DNA from 2 places in the Salinithrix halophila genome. Region 1 is predicted to be linked to the other one. Evidence: predicted binding sites of a transcription regulator. Region 1 holds the regulator's gene; the other holds the start of a gene.
The links. The regulator Rex, encoded in region 1, represses fermentation and respiration genes when NADH is low (regulators of the CRP and FNR family bind a similar motif). The targets are predictions, from matches to a motif close to TTGTGAAATATTTCACAA.
Positions count from the first base shown of each region.

Region 1 (10,000 bases):
TGGTATAAAGGGGTCCGGCACCCGTCGGAGCGTTCTTTTGGGAGCTGCTTTCTTGATGGCTACGTCTGCCATTGGGCCTGGGTTTTTGACGCAAACGACGGTGTTTACTGAGCAGTTGCTGGCCAGCTTCGGCTTTGTTATCCTGATCTCCATCCTGCTGGACATCGGGGCCCAATTGAACATTTGGCGGATCATCGCGGTGACAGAAAAGCGGGGACAGGATATTGCCAATGCCGTACTTCCCGGTCTCGGTTATCTGGTAGCTTTTGCTGTCTCCCTTGGAGGATTGGCTTTTAACATCGGAAACTTGGGGGGTGCAGGGCTTGGCGTGCAGGTGATCACAGGACTTGATCCCCGATGGGGTGCAGCCCTCACCGCGATCCTGGCCATCGGAATTTTTCTGTCGAAAGAAGCGGGAATGGCGATGGATCGGATCACCCGATGGTTGGGAGGATTAATGATCCTCCTGACTGCTTACGTTGCCTTTGTAAGCGGCCCCCCGGTGGGAGAAGCCGCCCTCAAAACGGTGGCACCGGACAAGGTGGATCTAATGGCCATTATTACCCTAGTCGGGGGTACTGTGGGAGGATATATTACTTTTGCTGGTGGTCACAGACTTCTCGATGCCGGGATCAGCGGAAAGGGGAGTCTGAGGGAGGTCACAAAGAGCTCTGTTTCGGGAATTTTAGTGGCTTCCCTGATGCGGGTGATCCTGTTTTTGGCCGTCCTGGGCGTCGTGGCCCAGGGGGTGAAATTGTCTCCCGCCAACCCGATGGCGACCGTTTTTGAAACGGCGGCTGGCGGGGTCGGTCTGAAATTGTTCGGCCTTGTCTTATGGGCGGCTTCCGTCACTTCAGTTGTGGGGGCCGCTTATACATCGGTGACCTTCCTCACTTCCTTTTCACCGAAAGTGAAGGAAAAACAGCCCATGTTTGTCATCGGTTTTATCTTGGTATCCACTTTGGTCCTGGTTATGGCCGGGCAACCGGTACAGTTGTTGATCCTTGCAGGAGCGCTCAATGGACTCATTCTTCCCCTTACTTTGGGGACCATTCTCATCGCGGCTCATCAAAAAAGGATTGTTGGATCGTATCGCCATCCCGTCTGGATGACGGCATTTGGTACAGTAGTCGCTCTGGGAACAGCTTGGCTCGGAGGGGTCACCCTCATGGAAAAATTGCCGCAGCTCTTTTCGCAGTAAGTTGAGAAAGAGGGAGAGGGGGCCGTGTATTGTCACTCCATTTTCAACCCCTGGGAGACACGGGAGTGCGGGTCCAGTTTGGAGATCGCATCGATCCGGCGATCAATAACCAAATTCGAAGGTATTGCCGCCGACTGAAGAAGCTGTCGCTGGAAGGCGTAGTGGAGTGGGTACCTTCCTATACAGCGGTTACGGTCTACTACCAGCCTTATCGTGTCAGGTATGGAGAATTGGTCCGCATCCTCTCGGAATTGGTGGAGGAGATAGAATCCGATCAGGAGCTGGAAAGCCGGTTGGTAGAGATTCCTGTCGTTTACGGTGGCAGGTTTGGGCCTGACCTGGAGGAGGTGGCCCGATACAGCGGCCTTACTCCAGAGGAAGTGATCCGTATCCACAGCCAATCACCCTATCGGATCTACATGATGGGATTTGTCCCCGGGTTTCCGTATCTGGGAGGCATGTCGGAGACCATTGCTGTCCCTCGGCTGGAAAAGCCCCGGGAAAAAATCCCCGCCGGTTCCGTGGGGATCGCCGGGGCTCAGACAGGCGTTTACCCCCTGGAAACGCCAGGGGGATGGCGGTTGATCGGGCGGACTCCCCTGCGCCTGTACGACCCGCACCGACATCCGCCGATGTTGCTGGCTGCGGGTGACCATGTGCAGTTTCGACCGATTTCAGAAGAAGAGTACAGCAGCATCGAAGAAGAAGTGGCTCGGGGAAAGAATCCAGTGAAGGAAAAAACGTGGGAGAGTCGGACCGATGAAACTACGGATTGATTTAAACAGTGACTTAGGCGAGAGTTTTGGCTCCTATACCATGGGCCGGGACGAAGAGATTCTGGAATACGTCAGTTCCGCCAATATTGCCTGCGGCTATCATGCTGGAGACCACAACGTCATGCAGAAAACCGTACGAGCAGCCGTGAACAAAGGAGTAGGCCTTGGCGCTCATCCCGGATTGCCGGATTTGTTGGGCTTTGGTCGCCGGTACATCGCCATGGAGCCTGAAGACGTCTTCAATCTGACCCTCTATCAGGTCGGGGCGCTTGCCGCTTTTGCCACCGCTGAAGGGGCGAAACTCCAACATGTCAAACCTCATGGGGCTCTCTTTCATATGGCCTCCAAGGAAGAAGCGATTGCCGAGGCGATCGCCGGGGCTGTGGCTGCAGTGGACAAGGGACTAATCCTATTCGGGCTTGCAGGTAGTCTATTGGTGAAAGCGGGCCGGAAGGAAGGGCTCCCCGTGGCAGAGGAAGTTTTTGCAGATCGGACCTATCTACCTGACGGCACCCTAACTCCTCGTACTCTCCCCGATGCCTTCATCCATGACCCCGGCGAGGCAGCCGCCCGAGTGGTGCGGATGCTGAATGAAGGGAAAGTTCGCGCCGTTGACGGCACGGATATTGAATTAAGAGCGGATACAGTATGTGTTCATGGAGATGACCCCAAAGCCGTGGCTTTCGTCCGTCACCTCTGCGGGGCCTTCGAAGCAGAGGGAATCGATGTGAAACGGGTGGGTGAGTCGTGAATAGGGAAATCCAGGTACTGAAAAGTGGGTTATTGACGACGGTGCAGGACCTGGGGCGGACCGGCTATCAACAGTACGGCATGGTCGTCGCCGGAGCGATGGATTCTTTTTCTTTTCAGGTGGCCAACCTCCTTTTAGGGAATCGCCGGGGAGAAGCAGGGCTGGAAATCACGATCACGGGGCCGGTGCTCTATTTTGGCTGTGATATCCGTATCGCTCTGACCGGGGGAGATTTAGGACCGAAGCTGGATGGGGAAGAGGTGCCGATGTGGAGGAGCCTTCAAGTGAAGGCGGGGCAAATCCTTTCCTTTAGCGGCGCGAGACAGGGAATGAGGGCTTATCTGGCTGTTGCCGGGGGCATCGCTGTAGAGCCAGTGATGGGGAGCAAGTCCACGTATATAAAGGGCGCTCTGGGAGGTTGGCGAGGGCGTAAGCTGAAGGAGGGGGACCGCCTTCCTCTCGCGCAATCCGAGGAGAAATCGGGGAGAGCCGGGCTCCGGCTGGCCCATGATCAACGGCCTGTTTACCGACAAGAGACGGAGTTACGGGTGGTGATGGGGCCTCAGAACGATGCTTTTACTTCAGCAGGGGTGAAAGCGTTTCTCTCTTCTTCCTACGAAGTGACTCCTCAATCGGATCGCATGGGTTACCGGTTGAAAGGTCCGACCATTCGCCACCGGCAGTCGGCCGATATCCTCTCTGATGCCACGGCTCCCGGTTCGGTTCAAGTGCCTGCTGATGGGCAGCCGATTGTGTTGATGGCGGACCGGCAGACGACCGGTGGCTATGCCAAGGTTGCAACGGTGATCTCCGTGGACATCCCATTGCTTGCCCAAGCCGCCCCTGGCCATAAGATCACTTTCCGACAAGTGGATATGGAGGAAGCACAACAGACGGCTATCGATCAGGAACGCTTGTTGCGGAAGCTGGAGGCAGGAGCCCGGGGCCTCGAGGCTCGATAGCTTGTGTTCTCTGGAATATACAAAGAAATCCCCCTTCCACGACGGGGGATTTCCCTTATTCTGCGATTTCTGCCCAGCGTTCCGTCTTTTCTCCGAGGGTGTCCTCCAATTCCATCAAGCGCTGTTGGCGGGAGAGGCTTTCGTCGGGGGAGCCGAAAATCTCCGGACGGCAAAGCTCTTCTTGGATGCGGGCAATCTCTGTTTCTAGAGATTCGATTTCCCGCTCTAGCTCTTCGATTTCTTCTCGAATCCGGCGCTCCTCCCGTTCCCGTTGTCGTTGGAGTCGGACCTCCTCTGTGTAGGAGGTGGCGGAGGGGGTTTCAGGGGTGGATGCTATTCCGGCTTGGGCCTGATTCCTTTCTAGCCAGGCGTTGTAATCCCCGGAGAAGGGATGAACACCTTTGTTTTTTACTTCCCAAATGCCCGTTGCCAGGCGGTTGATGAAATAGCGATCATGGGAGACAAACAGGATGGTGCCGGTGAAGTTCTCCAGCGCTTCTTCCAGCCTCTCCTTCGTGTCCATGTCCAGGTGGTTCGTCGGTTCGTCCATCAGAAGGAGATTGCCTCGGTTGAGGAGGCGTTTTACGAGGGAGAGACGGGCTTTTTCGCCGCCGCTCAAAGCATGGATCGTCTTATAGACATCGTCGCCGCTGAACAGGAATTGTCCGAGAAAAGAACGGACCGTTGTCTGGTCCAGCTTCGGGTGGGCTTTCCAGACTTCCTCCAGAACGGTTTCTTCTTCGCACAATTCTTCCTGCTCCTGAGCGTAATAATCGACCTCGACCCCGGTGCCGAAAGTGATCCGGCCTCCGAGAGGAGGGAGGTGTCCAGCCAGGGTTTTCAGCAGGGTGGTTTTGCCAGTCCCATTGGGGCCTAGGAGTGCGATCCGTTGACCGCGTGCTAGTTGCAAGCTTCCTCCATGAATCAATGGGGCGTTCGGGTCGTAGCCGATGGTGAGATCTTCCGTCTCCAGAACCTGGCGACCGCTTTGGACAGCGGGTTCAAAACGGATCCCCGCCTTTTTCCGTTCAGAGGGTGGGCGGTCCATCCGTTCCATTTTTTCTAAGGCTTTGCGGCGGCTTTGGGCTCGTTTTGTGGTGGAGGCTCGGACGATGTTTTTCTGAATGAAGGTCTCCATCCGCTTGATTTCCGTCTGTTGCTGTTCGTATTCTTTTTCCCATTGAGCGAGATGTTCTGCTTTCTGTCTCATGTAATCAGAGTAGTTTCCGGGGTACCTCGTTGCGTGGCCGCGATCGATCTCATAGACGACTTGGACAAGACGGTCCAGAAACCAGCGGTCATGGGAAACAATCAAGAGGGCGCCGGGATGAGTATCCAGGGTCTGCTCCAGCCAAGTGAGGGCATCCATATCTAGATAGTTGGTCGGCTCATCGAGGATGACGAGGTCGGGGCGTTCCAGCAGCAGTTTGGCCAGGGCGAGGCGGGTTTTTTGTCCACCGCTCAAGGCGCTGACCTTTGTTGATTCCCAATCCAAATGCCCTAGACCCAACCCGTGGAGAGTGCCCCGCGCTCGGGCCTCAAAGCCATATCCCCCGGCTTGCTCAAACCGTTCTTGCAGGCGGGCGTACTGTTCGGCCACTTTGGTGTAACGGAGCTCATCGGAGTAGACGTCTTCCCAGCTCATTTCCTCTTCCAGCTTCCGTAGGTCCGCTTCCATCGCTTTCAAAGGAGCAAAGACCGTTAATACTTCTTCCCAGATTCCACGCTCCGAATTCCACTCCCCCTCCTGAGCGAGGTATCCTACCCGTGCCTGTCTTGAAACGGACACGTCTCCGTTATCAGCGGCAAGGCGTCCGGTCAAGATTTTCAACAGGGTGGATTTGCCGGCACCGTTGGGTCCGATCAGGCCGACTCGTTCTCCGTCTTCGACTCTGAGGTTCACTCCGGCCAGTACCGGCGTACCACCATAGGATTTATGGATGTCTTTTGCTTGTAGAATCGTCACCCGTACTCACCTCCATGATTCACCATCCTCCATTGTAACGGATGGAGGTCCGGGAGGAAACGATGGCCTCTTTGTAAGGGATCCACTCTGGGCGGGCAGCCTGCCGTGGATCATATCCCACACGTGATATAATGAAGCCAATCATTCAGGAGGTGGAGGATTGAAACGAGAAAAAGAAGCGTTGCGGGCCCGGTTATTGCAGAAGCGGAAAGAGATGGAAGCGACGCAGGCGGAACATGAGGCGGCGGCGATCTGCCGGCATTTCAGGGAGTATTCCGCTTTCCGGGAAGCGGGGACTGTTCTTTTTTACATGCCCCATCGTGGGGAGGTGAATGTCCGTCCTTTGCTGATGTGGGCTCGGGAGATGGGGAAACAGGTGCTCCTTCCCCGTGCTCATCCGGCAGGTCGTCTCCTCACCCTCCATCGGGTCGACCATCCGGAGGATGTGACCGCCGGGGCATACGGGATCTTGGAACCGGTAGAACGGCCAGGAAATCAGGTAGCAGCCAAGGAGGTAGACCTGGCAGTGGTGCCCGGTGTGGGCTTCGATACCGCCGGTTACCGGCTTGGCTACGGTGCGGGCTATTATGACCGGTTCTTCGCCAATGAAGGGGCCTCCATCAACCGTATCGGTGTTAGCTATAGCTTTCAGCTGGTAGCGACGGTTTACCCCGAATCTCACGATGAACCCTTGCATGGGTTGGCCATTCCTGATGGGGTGTTGGACCTCCCACTCAAGGGGGCAGCATACGATCGATAGACCCCACTCCTCACAGAAGACCGCCTCGATCCCCTTCTGTCGAGGGGATCAAGGCGGTCAGTGGGTCGTTGGACGTGAAAGGGAGCGTGTTCTTAGCGAATGAAAGAGCCGATGATGGGGTAGTCGTAGCGGCGATCCTTGAGTGCGCTGACGATGCCCATGATGGGAGCGATAAATCCGATCAGAGCGAACAGGATCAGGAAGGGAATTCCGATCAGAAGGAAAGAAAAGATGTACGAAACGGAGACCAATAGCCAGATCACAAAGTGAAAGACCATGGCTTGTTTAGCTAGTCGTTTAAGGTCTTCATCCGAAGTGAACAGCCAGACAAACAGGGGTACCAACAAGGGGGCGAACCAGGTACTTGCATGGACGAGGATTTTCAGGGCTTTCATATCCTCACTCCTTTCATTCTATATTAGACGGTTTTTCCCGGTTTTACCCTGCAATAAGCAATTTTTTTACGGAGATGCAGAGTGCGACAGATTATCGGACAAGCCGCTTAGTACATGATTGGCAATAAAAGTCTGGTAGCCGTCCGTTAAGAAACAGTGAAACCATACACAGGATGATCAGGTGTTGTTACAATAGAAACAATCCGACTGAAAAAAAGCAGCATACCACCGCGAGGGGGAGTCCCAGCATGAAAAGTTCGTTAAAAGAGGTGCATATCTCCCAAGCGGCCGGGCTGGTGTTGGCCCACGACCTGACCCAAGTGGTGCCCGGTCAGTACAAAGGCCCTCTATTCCGGAAAGGGCATGTCGTCCGGGAGGAAGATACCGAGGCTCTTCTATCCATCGGAAAAGAGCACATCTATGTGATCGAGTTGGCGGCTGGGGAGCTCCACGAGAACGATGCGTCCCTTCGTATCGCCGACGCGGTTCGGGGCCCCAACCTGACAGGAACCCAACCCCGGGAAGGGAAAGTGAATCTGAAAGCGAAGATCGACGGCCTGCTCCAAGTGAACCCCGATGCTGTCCATCGTATCAATGGCGTCGAACAGGCCGTGTTGTCCACTCTGAATGACAAAGAACCGGTCCGGGCAGGAGAAATCGTCGCTGCCTGTCGGGTGATCCCTTTGATTTATCCGGAAGAACGATTGAAAGAAGTGGAAGTCATCGCCAGAGAGGCACAACCTGTCCTACAGGTAAAACCGTATCGGGCTCACAACATCGGTGTCGTTACAACCGGGAACGAGATTTACCACGGACGGATCCAGGATCGATTTGGCCCCGTGGTGAAAGAGAAGGTGGAAGGATACGGCTCCCGCATCCTGGGGCAGACCCTGGCGAGTGATGATAAACAGCGGATCATGGACCAGATTGGTTCCTTTATTGATAGCGGGGCAGACATGGTGTTGGTAACCGGCGGCATGTCTGTCGATCCTGATGATCGGACCCCTGGTGCCATCACGGAAATGGGAGCCGAAGTGGTCAGCTATGGAACGCCGATGCTGCCGGGATCGATGCTTTTGGTTGCTTACTATCGAGGGGTGCCGGTGCTGGGGCTTCCGGGCTGTGTAATCCACGACGCTTTTACCTCCTTTGATGTTCTCCTCCCACGCCTTTTGGCTGGGGAGAAGATTACCCGGGAAGAGATCGTTGCTCTCGGGTACGGCGGCCTGCATTCCTGTTAACCTTGGCAAAGGGCAGCGCAGTATGTATGATGAAAGAAGAGACTGGTTGATAATGGATTCATCCAACCCATATCCAATCCGGGGACGACCCGGGGTATGGAGGCATACGATGTCTGAACAAAAAATCCCGCAAGTAACCGCCAAACGGTTACCGCTTTATTACAGATACCTGGAAAAGCTCCACGCCATCGGGAAGAAACGGGTCTCTTCAGCCCAGCTTTCTGATGCCCTGCAAATCGATCCGGCTACCATCCGACGCGATTTTTCCTATCTAGGTGAACTAGGGAAAAAGGGATACGGATACAATGTGAACTATCTTCTTCAGTTCCTGCGGGATTTTCTTCGTCAGGACGAAGTATCCAATGTGGTTCTAGTGGGGGTGGGTCACCTGGGAACCGCCCTGCTTGGATACAACTTCTACCGCAGTCACAATACCAAGATCGTTGCTGGTTTTGATGCCGATCCGGGCAAGGTTGGACAAGAAGTGGACGGGATCCCCGTCTATTCCATGGAGCGTTTCGCGGAGGTCCGAGAGCTGCACAATGTGGAGGTGGCCATCCTCACCGTTCCGGCCAATGTGGCCCAAGCGACCACGGATCGGATTGTTCGATCTGGAATCCGGGGTATTCTCAACTTCACCCCGGCCCGGTTAACAGTCCCGCCTCATGTTCGGATGCACAACATTGATCTAACCATCGAGTTGCAGACGCTGATCTATTTCCTGAAAAATTTCCCTATCGATGAGTACGTCCCTCCATTGGAATTGCCCGACCCCACCCGGGAAGGCTAAGGGATAGGACTGTCGGTGGCAAGGTAGGAAACCGGAAGAGGGAAGGTACCATATCATGAATCAACGTCATTGGACAGAGCATCTGGGTGAAATGCGCGGTCGCATCCTGATGGTGTTAGCCGCCTTCATTCTCAGCTTGATGATAGGTCTGTTTTTCGCGGAGCCCATCATCCGGTGGACGATAGGTGATATCCTTAACGGAACATTGGAAAAAACGGTGAAATTGAATATTTTCTCCCCGGGAGAAGCCCTCTCGATCTATATGCAATTCGCCTTCATAGTCGCCCTTGCATTCACAATGCCGGTGGCTTTTTACCAGGCTTGGAAGTTTGTGCAGCCGGGCCTGACTAAAAAGGAGCAGAAGGCCACCCTAAGCTATATCCCCTTTGCGATGCTTCTCTTTATAGCGGGCCTTTGTTTTGGCTATTATTGGGTCTTTCCTTTCTTGCTCAATTTTATGGCCGTCCTGACGGAACGTTTGGGAGCACAGGAAACCTATGGGATGTACGAGTTTTTTCGCTTCTTGTTCCGGGTTGTCTTTCCGATCGCCCTCTTGTTTGAATTGCCGGTGGTCATCCTCTTCCTGACTCGGATCCGGATCGTTACTCCTCAACTTCTGAGGAAGGGGCGCCGGTATGCCTGGCTGGGGATGGTTGTGCTGGCGGCTTTGGTGACACCACCGGATTTGGTTTCCAATATACTGGTCTCGATTCCACTGATCCTCTTGTATGAGGGGAGTATCTTCCTGTCAGACCGTGTATACCGAAAAATGCTCGCTGAAGAGGAAGCTTACGAAGCGAAGTGGAAGGAAGATGAGGAAGAGTGGGGCAGTTCTTTTGAGTGATGGAGCCGGGGGAATGGGTCAGAAAAAACAACAGGGAGTACGCTCTCTGTTGTTTTTTGTTGCTACAAAGCTGGCTGCATGGAAATGGAAGAAAAAAGGGAAAAAAATTGAGGTGCGGGGCTTGCAAAATCGAAGGGAGGAAGATATTATGGTTATGGGTGTTAGCACTCGATATCAGTGAGTGCTAACAACGAGAACTCCACCTCATGAAGGAGGGTGTCTTTCGTGATCAAACCGTTAGGAGATCGCGTCGTACTGAAAGCGATCGAAAAAGAAGAAAAAACCGCCAGTGGCATTGTCCTGCCGGAAACGGC
Region 1 is NZ_JBHSAP010000003.1:19,845-29,844, reverse strand. It holds gene ACFOUO_RS00445 (NRAMP family divalent metal transporter) at 1-1,201, shown strand, start outside; gene pxpB (5-oxoprolinase subunit PxpB) at 1,231-1,977, shown strand; gene ACFOUO_RS00435 (LamB/YcsF family protein) at 1,961-2,728, shown strand; gene ACFOUO_RS00430 (5-oxoprolinase subunit C family protein) at 2,725-3,690, shown strand; gene ACFOUO_RS00425 (ABC-F family ATP-binding cassette domain-containing protein) at 3,746-5,656, opposite strand; gene ACFOUO_RS00420 (5-formyltetrahydrofolate cyclo-ligase) at 5,817-6,416, shown strand; gene ACFOUO_RS00415 (DUF4870 domain-containing protein) at 6,509-6,811, opposite strand; gene ACFOUO_RS00410 (molybdopterin-binding protein) at 7,060-8,052, shown strand; gene ACFOUO_RS00405 (redox-sensing transcriptional repressor Rex) at 8,162-8,842, shown strand; gene tatC (twin-arginine translocase subunit TatC) at 8,898-9,686, shown strand; gene ACFOUO_RS00395 (hypothetical protein) at 9,700-9,867, shown strand; gene groES (co-chaperone GroES) at 9,912-10,000, shown strand, end outside.

Region 2 (10,000 bases), on a different contig from region 1:
CAGAGGGCGGAAAAGGAGAGAAAACCCATGCGGCCTGTGATCGGTCTGACGTTATCTCTGCAGGAAGACAAAAGGATGACGCTTCACAGGGATAATAGCGATGCGATTTACCGTGCAGGGGGGCTCCCCATGCTGCTTCCCGCTACCCTCGATGAAGGGGCTCTTTGGGACCTTGTTACTCAAGTTGACGGTTTGCTTCTCACTGGAGGCGGGGATATCGACCCTGTACTGTTCGGGGAGGAACCGCTTCCTGGCCTGGGTAAGGTTGAGCCGGAACGGGATCGGATGGAAATCATCCTTGTCCGTTTCATGGTTAAAGCTAGCAAACCGATCTTGGCTATTTGCAGAGGTTGTCAGATCCTTGCTGTCGCCCTGGGAGGAAATATGTACCAAGACCTGGCCCATCAGCGGGAAGGTCTGCTTCAACATGCACAGTTAGCCCCGAGAGATCACCCTGCCCACGGGGTAGAGGTCATGGAAGGTACCCTGTTGCATCGCATCACTGGATGGGGAACAGGAAGGGTGAACAGTTTTCACCACCAGGCTGTTCGGGATATCCCGGAAACCTGTCGCGTATCCGCAGTTGCTCCGGACGGGGTGGTGGAAGCCTTTGAAGGCGTAAGCACCTCCTTCCTTCTCGGCCTTCAGTGGCATCCGGAAAACACTGCCGCCACCGATTCCGTCTCCCAGGAGATCTTCAACGCTTTTGTCCGTGCTTGCGCCGGTGAAAGTCAAAAGGTTCAAACATAAGGGGAAACCGCAGACTGAGGTCTGCGGTTTCACTTTTCTCCCTGAACGTATTTAGCACTGAATAAAAACAGGCGCATCAGCAGGATCAGAGAGGGGATCAGCAACAAAAGTCCTGCGATAAAAGCGACCACCAAGGCTGTCCCCATGACCGAATTGGTCAGCGCCGACTGGACAGTCACATAGGGATACAGCAGATAAGGCAGATGGGAGGCTCCATATCCAAAAAAAGCGAAAGCAAACTGGAACATCACCAGTATAAAAGACCAACCGAGGGCTTTTCGTTTCCAGATCAGCCATACAGCACCCTGAAAACAGAGAAGGGATAGAAGAAACATCCAGGCCATGTCCAACATATTGGAAAAATGGCCGGGGTTGTGTTGAGAGAGAGCAGCAAACACTCCGACACTGGCCACCAAGGTGGGACCGCTCCAGGCTAGGGCATACTTACGCAAGGCTTCCATCGCTTGGCTGTCCTTCGCCTTAAAGGCGTAGTAGGTGAGAAAACTAGCGCTGATGAAGAGGACGCTGACTAAAGAAAGGAAAACAACGGACCAAGAATAGGGACTGGTAAAGAGTTTCCAAGGAATGAAGCGTATATACTCTCCTGTTTTTTCGATAAATCCCCCTTCGGAGATAGTGAGCACTGTTGATAGAGAAGCCGGGATAAAAAGACCAGTCATCCCATACAAGAACATATAGGTTCGGCTCTTGCGTGCCCCGTAATTGGCGAAAGCGTAAAAGGAACCGCGAATCGACAGCAGTAACAGGGCGATCCCCCCAGGAAGCAGAAGGGCCGTTCCGTAATAATAAGCCGTATCCGGAAAGAAACCGACGATCCCGACGAAGAAAAAGACGAGAAAGACATTGGTTACTTCCCAGACAGGGGAAAGATAGCGGTTGATGACCTGATTGATAATATGTTCCTGTTTGGTCACCATGCTGTAATAGGAAAAAAAGCCGGCCCCGAAGTCGATAGAGGCCACAATCAGATATCCGTAAAGGAATGTCCACAAAACCGTGATACCGATAATTTCAAGGGGCAAGTCAGACGCCTCCTTTCTATAAAATGATACCCCGTTCCTCCAGCTCTTTTTCCGGGTTTTTACCCTTAAACATACGGATGAGGACGGAGACAGCAATAACAGCGAGGGATGCATAAAGCAAAGTGAAAATCACCAGCAAAACACCGACGTGTTCAGCGGTGGTGGCTGCTTTCGTTACTTTCATGAATCCCCGAATGATCCACGGCTGACGGGCAATTTCCGCATACATCCAACCTAATTCGATCGCGATAAATGAAAGGGGTGCAGCCCATACGATTCCCCGCAGTACCCAAGGTTTTTCCCACGGATTTTTCTTCCGCCACCACAGGAAAAGAAAAATGGCGCCGATCAAGATCAAGTATGAGCCGATTGCGACCATTCCATCAAAGAGATAATGAACGTAAAGGGGTGGCAACTCATCTTTCGGAAACTCGTTTAGCCCCTTGATTTCCCCGTTAGGGGTCCCCTTACCCAAAATACTGAGGGCGTAAGGAATCTCAATCGCGCCTTTTACTTCGTTATTTTCATCCAGCCAGCCGCCCAGGATCAACGGGGCTTTTTTCTGCGTTTCAAAATGCCATTCAGCCGCGGCCAGTTTTTCCGGTTGGTGTTCCGCAAGGAATTTTCCAGAGAGGTCACCGGCGAGGGCGGTGAGTAGTGCCAAGATAAACCCGCCGATCATGGTCAGTTTGAGTGCTTTTTTGAAGTAGAGACTTCTTTTGCCCTTTAACAAATGCCAAGCTGCAATCCCTGCCAGCAGGAAGGCACAAGTGACATAAGCTGAGGAGAGAACGTGAGCCACCTTGGTTGGCGTGGCCGGGTTCAACATGGCTTCTAGTGGCTGAAAGTTGGTGAACCCCCCGTCTTTCCCTACTTCAAAGCCCGCTGGGGTGTTCATGAAGGCATTGACGGTGGTGATGAAGACAGCAGAAAGCGAAGACCCGATGATAATCGGAATAGAGGTTAGCCAGTGAATGATGGGTTTTTTGAACCGGTCCCACGTGTACAGATAGATCCCCAAAAAAATGGCTTCGAAAAAGAAGGCGAAGGTCTCCAGAAATAAGGGCAGGCTGATCAGGTTACCTACAAGCTGCATGAAGCGAGGCCACAAAAGGCTCAGCATTAATCCAATGCAGGTTCCGGTTACAACTCCTACAGCTACGGTGATGACAAAGCCGCGTGTCCAACGACGGGCCATCAAGATGTAATGGTTATCTTTCTTATAGATGCCCCATCCTTCGGCGAGGGAGATGAAAATCGGCACACCGACGCCGATCGTGGCCCAGATGATGTGAAAAGCGAGGGTTTCTGCGGTCAATATTCGACTCAACGTTGCGGGATCCAAGAATGTCTCCTCCTATCCATTTCAATCTGCTTCTACCCTAACTATACCCGATTCAGTATGTGAAATAATACACAAACTTAGCCGTTCATGAAACGGTCATGACTTCTTGCGGATAAATATCAGCCATTCGATGTATGGCCAAATCGGAAAGCTTGGGTTACTCTTGGAAATATGGGACTTCTGTGGATTTATCTGATATTGATCAATGGTTGGAGTTATTTACTGATGGGCTGGGATAAAAGAAAAGCCCAGCGGGGAGAATGGCGGGTTGCAGAAAGAACTCTCTTATTGGCAGCCGCGGCGGGTGGATCTGCTGGTGTATGGGCTGGTATGTACCATTTTCGGCACAAGACGTGCCATGGCGTTTTCCGTTACGGAATCCCGACCCTTTTTCTCCTGCAGACGATCTTGCTGACTTGGTTATTCTCCCGTTGACAAAGATCCCAACCCTTGTATGATGTTGCCAGCAGTGAACCTCCTCTTTTCGACAAAGACTAAAAAGTGGACAAGAGGGGGTGATTATGGGTGAAGTTGAAGTATACGATCCTGATGTATATGGTACTGCTCTTGATCTGCGGATGTAGTTCTAGCCACTCCTATCCACCGCAGACAAAACAACCATCTTCCCTGGAGCAATCGGATCTATCCCGTTCCTTAGAAGAGGAGGGTGATCGACCCGATACCCGTTTTTCCATGGCTTATGAGGGAAAGGAATGGAGCTTAAATCTCGCTAGTGTGGGGTTTGATGGAATCGATCCCACCACCTTGGACCGGGAGGCTTTTTACCAGTGGCTGTCTGATGTGGAGAAAGAGGTGAACCGCCCACCCGAATCTGCTCATTTTGAAAAGGGGAAAATTCTTTCTCACCGTGATGGCCGAAAGCTGGATCGGTCGGTGGTGGAAGGATGGCTAGACCATATTCACGATTACACGGGTCGGACCCTGGAAGCACCGATTCAGGTCTGGAAGCCGCCGATCACCACGACGACACTGAAGCGGATTCGGGAAAAACGGCTTTCCATTTACACAACCCGTTATAATCCACACAATGAGAATCGGACACATAATATTGATTTGTCCACCCTTGCTATTGATTATCGAGTGATTCCGGTGGGCGAGGTCTTTTCTTTTAATCAAGTTGTTGGTGTTCGAACGACGGAGCGGGGTTACCGCCCGGCACCTGTCATTGTACGCGGGGAGTATACAGAAGGGATCGGCGGTGGGATATGCCAGACTTCGACCACGCTGTTCAACAGTGTTGAAAGAGCTGGACTTCGGATCCTGCAACGGGTGAGCCATAGCAAACAGGTTACTTATGTCCCCGCTGGACAGGATGCTACAGTCTCCTGGGGGGGACCGGACTTTCGGTTTCAAAATCAGTTGAACCGACCCATCCTAATCCGCGCTAAAGCTAAAGGTGGGTTGCTGACCGTCTCGATATACGGTTCCTCGGATATCCTCTACAAGCCTCGTCCGACACCGGAGCCCCCTGCAGAGGAGCCAAAAACAGAAAAGGTACCGAAACCAAAAAGGCGTCAACCCCTAAACAGGGCCAAGGAATACAAGAAAGCCCCTCTGCCTCAGACCAGGTTCGAAATTTCCGGTTGACCAGGAGCATTTATCTGATTGGCGGGCTTTTCCCGCCTTTTTTCCTGTTTTTCTTGACACGAATTTCCTACTCATTCATAGGCTTAAAAATAAGAAGGTCCTTTATTTTCGTTTTCACCAGGATGGGAGTTGATGCAAATGAAAATTGCGGATAGTCTTGTTGGGGGAAGGGTTTATCACCGAATTTGACGGTCTTGATTCCATGTACTCAGACACTTCCGAGGGATTAATTGAAAATTTTTCATAGATCCTTGCTAGTCACTCTGCTATAATATAAAACGTCTTTCGACCAGTCGGAGAACGAAGGAGGTATTGGATGAAAAAAACCCTGGTCATCTTTTTGGGGGTTACCACCATCCTACTCTTATCGGGTACCGCCATCGGTTATGCGATGATGAACAAGGAAGTAACCATCACGTTCAGCGATAAAGAGAAAACTGTCCAAACAGACGTCCTGAGCGGATCGCTGTCAGACGCCCTGGAGAAGGAAGGTTTTGATCCGGCCAAGCTAAAGAGTCAATATAAGCCCAGTGTAGAGTGGGATAGCCCTATCAAAAAGGACGGGACCAAAGTCAACCTCGCCTGTAATTGTTCTGTCTCACTAAAAGTGGGAGGTAAGAAAGAGAAAAAGATGAAGACGACCGAGCCCACGGTCGGCGATTTTCTCAAGGAACAAAAGGTAAAGGTTGATAAAAGCGATCAGATGAACGCTACGATGGATCAAAAGATTACCAATGATCTGGCGATCATCATCGACAAAGTCGAAAAACGGGTTCAGAAGAAAGTGGAACCCATCGATTACGACACCAAGAAAAAGGAAGACCCCGATTTACCGAAAGGTGAAAAGAAAGTCGCCAAAAAGGGAAAAAAAGGGAAATCCATCTATCAGGTAATCGCGATTTACAAAAATGGAAAATCGATGGTTACAGACAAGAAGCTGGTGGAAAAAGTCGATCCTGTGGCCGAGGTTGTCATGGTGGGTTCAGGAGAAGCAAAGGAAACCGCTGCCGAAAAGGAGGATACACAGTTGTCCTCCGGTTCCCGGATCGCCGGGTTGAAATATAAGAAGACGATGGCGGCGGAAACCACCGGCTATACTGCCACCGGCAATAAGACCGCAACAGGAACAACTCCCCGTCGCGGAACGGTCGCTGTGGATCCCAGCGTCATCCCTCTGGGCACCCGATTGTACATCCCGGGGTATGGCCAAGCTGTAGCTGAGGATACGGGCGGTGCCGTCAATGGAAATGTTATCGACCTCTTCTTTGATACACGTGAGGAAGCCATCCAATGGGGCCGACGCAATGTAACGGCTTATATCCTCGAATAGTTAGTGATGGAAATGCCCTGCGGGCCTTTACACCGCGGGGTTTTTCTTTTTATTATAAGCCGAGGGTTTCTCAGTGGTAATTGCATCAGTCTTTTCCAAATTTTTTTGTAATGGTGCATGGATTTCATATATACTACAGAAAAGGACTCTTGACGGGATGTGTCTATATGGTTGGACGCAACGATCTTTGTCCCTGCGGGAGCGGAAAAAAATACAAAAAATGCTGTGAGCGGGTCGTCGCTATACAATCGGCCGAACAGCTCCGCGAGGAGAGAGAGCTGAACACCAAAACCCAAGTGGTGAGCGAGCTGAACCGCTGGTTTGAGGGGCAGCTCTCCAGGGAATCAGAATATGAGTGGTCGAGAAAGTTTAAAGAGGATTTAAATCTGGAGGTTAATCAACCCATCCCTCCGAATTTTACGTATTCCTTTCGCTTTTGGTTGCTGTTTGACGCTCCTTGTCTCAATGGACAGCGTGTTGTCGATGCTTGGAAAAGCACATTAGAAAATAAACCGGATGCCCTCCGGATCGCAGAAGAACTGTGTGACATACATCTGTGCTGTTATGAGATTCTGCATGTCAATCAGGGTGAAGTTACACTCCAATCACTAACCGATCATGAACAATACCGGGTTCGGGTCGCGGAGCCGACCCGGCGTGGAACGCTTATGTTTGCTCGCCTCTCCCGCTTAGGAAACCGTTACGAGTTGTTTGGCCCTTATACATCTTTCGGGGACGAGATGAGAGGGGAGATCTTTGTGTACTTAAAAAATCAGGCGCAGAAAGAAGGAGAACTGAAGCAGGAGTTTTGGCACCGGAACGGGTTGCAAGTTATCGGCTGGTTGATGCAAAGGGCACAGGAGATGGAACAACTGGAAAAGATGATGGCATCCACCGGTACAGCGGAAGAAGCCGCCCCCACAGCTGAAAAGATTGAAACAACTGAACCGAAAGATTGGCTTCCCCGTGTTCTTCCCCTTCCTGAGGAAGACCGTGGAATCCCCGAGATGGTCGAGCTTCAACTGGAGCAGTTTGACTCGAAGTTCGTGAGCGGTTTCCAAAAGAAAACTCAGGAGTTGTACAGACATTCCCTGGATTTGTTTCGGACGTATATTGCCACCCATTTTGGGAAATCTTTCACTTGGTCACTTCTGACAGAAGAAAGCCTTTCCCATTTCTTTAGTGTTTGGTATGTCGATCAAGAGCAGAGCAGTCCCGTACGGTCTAAAATCTTTCTCAACACGTTGAAGGGATTATTTCGTTGGCTTCAGGAAGAAGCTATCTGCGATGTGTACACTTCCTTTGCTGAGGTCTACCGGCAACTGATTCGGACTCTCCCCCTCGCTTTTGACGCCAAACTTTGGCTGAAGGAGAACGGGGTGATGCAGGGAAATATCCATGAACCCACTTTGGGCGGAACCTATATGCTTTCTGTATCACCGGCTGGAGCGACGTTGGATGTGGGAGAAAAGTGGGTTCCCGTGCATATGAACCTGCGTGGGCTACCCCCCTCCTGGATGGAGAACCGATTCTGGGTAAGAGGAACCGTCGCTGTCCATGACAACGAAAGCTGCTTCACGGAAATCGAGACAGTTTACCCATTCCTTCCCATGGCTCAGGTAGAAACCGTTTAATTAGGAATCCAAAAGGGCTTTCCGAATCAGTTCGATTCGAGTATGGAAGGCAAACCCTTTCGATACATGAGAGCTTTTTTTGGTTCTGATGGTGAGAAACTCCCACTTCTTAGCGTTAGCGTAAGTGGGAGAGGTTCATGCTGTAAATCCCATTGGCCTGGTTATACTCTGTACCGGGCTTTTTTTCATGGAATAGCATTCCTTCCCACAAAAAAATCCCTGCTATCAGCAGGGATACTCAAAACAGAGGCTTATAAACTGGAAACAATCTGGAATATAAACACAATAGCCATTAATGCGGGGGCAATCCAACGGAGAATGAATCCCCACATGAATTTAAAAGGCATTCCGTTATCCGATGTTCCCTTTGCCTCGGAAAGTAGACGAGAAACCCCCCATTTCCAACCGGCGAAAAGAACGATGACCAAGCCGGAAAGGGGTAGCAATACGTTGGAAGCGAGAAAATCCATTGAATCGAAGATGGGCAGTCCCGCCAATCCTTTTACATCGGAGAGAAGATTAAAGGACAACGTTGCCGGAATCCCGAGCAAGAAGATGAATCCGCCAATCAGGAGGGTTCCTTTTCCGCGGGGCCAGCCGAATTCGTCTCCTGCATAGCGGAGCGGAACTTCCAACAAAGAAATGGCGGAAGTAAGGGCAGCAACGGTCAACAAAAGGAAAAACAATGCGGCAAACAAGGCACCTGCGGGCATGTGGGCGAACACAGCCGGTAAGGTGATAAATACCAAAGGCGGTCCTGTGCTGGGTTCATAGCCAAGGGAAAAGACAGCGGGGAAAATAGCGAGGCCCGCCGCCAAGGAAACCAAAGTGGAAAAAAGGGCTACATTTCCAATGGCACTTGGTACACTTTCCTTTTTGGAGAGGAAGCTCCCGTAAGTAATCATAGCCCCAGCCCCGACACTCAGAGAGAAAAAAGCCATTCCCAAAGCTTCGAAAATCGTCGTGAGAGAGACATCGGACCAATCAGGATACAGGAGAAAATGCACACCTTCCATGGCCCCAGGCAGGGTAACAGAACGAAGAACGAGAACGAAAAGCAGGACGCCCAACATGGGCATCAAAAACTTGTTGGTTCGTTCAATTCCCTTTTCTAGTCCAAAATAGCAAATTGCCATCGTTAAAGCCATAAAAAGAGCCTGCCACAATAAAGGGGTTTCCGGCTCCCCGATGAAAGAACCGAAACGCGCCTCCGCTTGGCCGACCGTGATTGAACCGAACTCCCCGGAAAGGGCATCCCAAGTATAGGCGAGAGTCCACCCGCCGACTGTGCTGTAAAAAGCGAGGATGAGGACGGTGGCTGTAATACCGATGAAACCGGCTAGAAACCAGGGGGTATCAGGTGCTTTTCTCCGGAAGGCCCCAACAGGGTTGCGTTGAGTGCTTCGGCCGAGGACGATCTCGGAGAGCAGGACGGGGATCCCCATGAGAAGGATACAGGCGAGATAAATGAGGACAAATGCGCCTCCGCCGTTTTCACCTGTGACGAAGGGGAAGCGCCAGATGCTTCCCAATCCGACTGCCGAGCCGATGGATGCGAGGATAAAACCGAAGGTTCCGGACCATTGTTCTCTCGGTTGGCCTTGGTTTTCTGCAGAGTCTTGTGCCAAGTCTGTTTCGACCTCCTGTAGAACCAGGGATGATTGAGTCATAACATTGATTTAGTGTAACACAGTATAATCGTTCCCTGTAGCTCTCATCCTATGGATGATCCTGCCACAAATTAAGGAGGGATCCCTGTGCCGGTGACGCTTCATTTTCCGGAAAAATGCCTTATTCTACTCTGTTCCGCTCCTGGATGTGGAAAATCTACGTTTGCCAGCCGGCACTTCCTTCCTACTCAAGTGGTCTCATCCGATGAATGCCGAGCCATGGTGTGTGATGATGTCAACAATATGAAGGTTCACGGTGAAGCCTTTTCCCTTTTGACGCATATTACCCGGCTTCGTTTGGGCCTTGGGAAGATGACCGTGCTGGATACTACGGCGCTTTCCCGGGATCTGCGGCGACGAATGGTCAAACTGGCTCGGGAATATGGGTTTCAGACAACTATTATCGTATTGGATTTCCGCCTCGAGACCTGTCTCGGGCAAAATGAACGCCGGGACCGTGTGGTGGCCCCAGCGGTGATTCGCCGTTATCATCAGCAGCTTCAGACGGCTAAAAAGCAAATTCCCAAAGAGGACTTTGATAACATTCACATCCTTACGGAAGAGGAGATCAAAGAGGTCCAAATCTCCTTGATCCAACGCACATAATGAAAAGAGAGGCG
Region 2 is NZ_JBHSAP010000009.1:195,618-205,617, reverse strand. It holds gene ACFOUO_RS07245 (gamma-glutamyl-gamma-aminobutyrate hydrolase family protein) at 28-750, shown strand; gene ACFOUO_RS07240 (cytochrome d ubiquinol oxidase subunit II) at 780-1,793, opposite strand; gene ACFOUO_RS07235 (cytochrome ubiquinol oxidase subunit I) at 1,810-3,138, opposite strand; gene ACFOUO_RS07230 (DUF1294 domain-containing protein) at 3,310-3,573, shown strand; gene ACFOUO_RS07225 (VanW family protein) at 3,664-4,746, shown strand; gene ACFOUO_RS07220 (G5 and 3D domain-containing protein) at 5,063-6,076, shown strand; gene ACFOUO_RS07215 (SEC-C domain-containing protein) at 6,244-7,710, shown strand; gene ACFOUO_RS07210 (sodium-dependent transporter) at 7,962-9,338, opposite strand; gene ACFOUO_RS07205 (AAA family ATPase) at 9,468-9,986, shown strand.
Region 2: a site for Rex is predicted at 3,196-3,213, ahead of ACFOUO_RS07235 (cytochrome ubiquinol oxidase subunit I). Genes of this name have one in related genera too.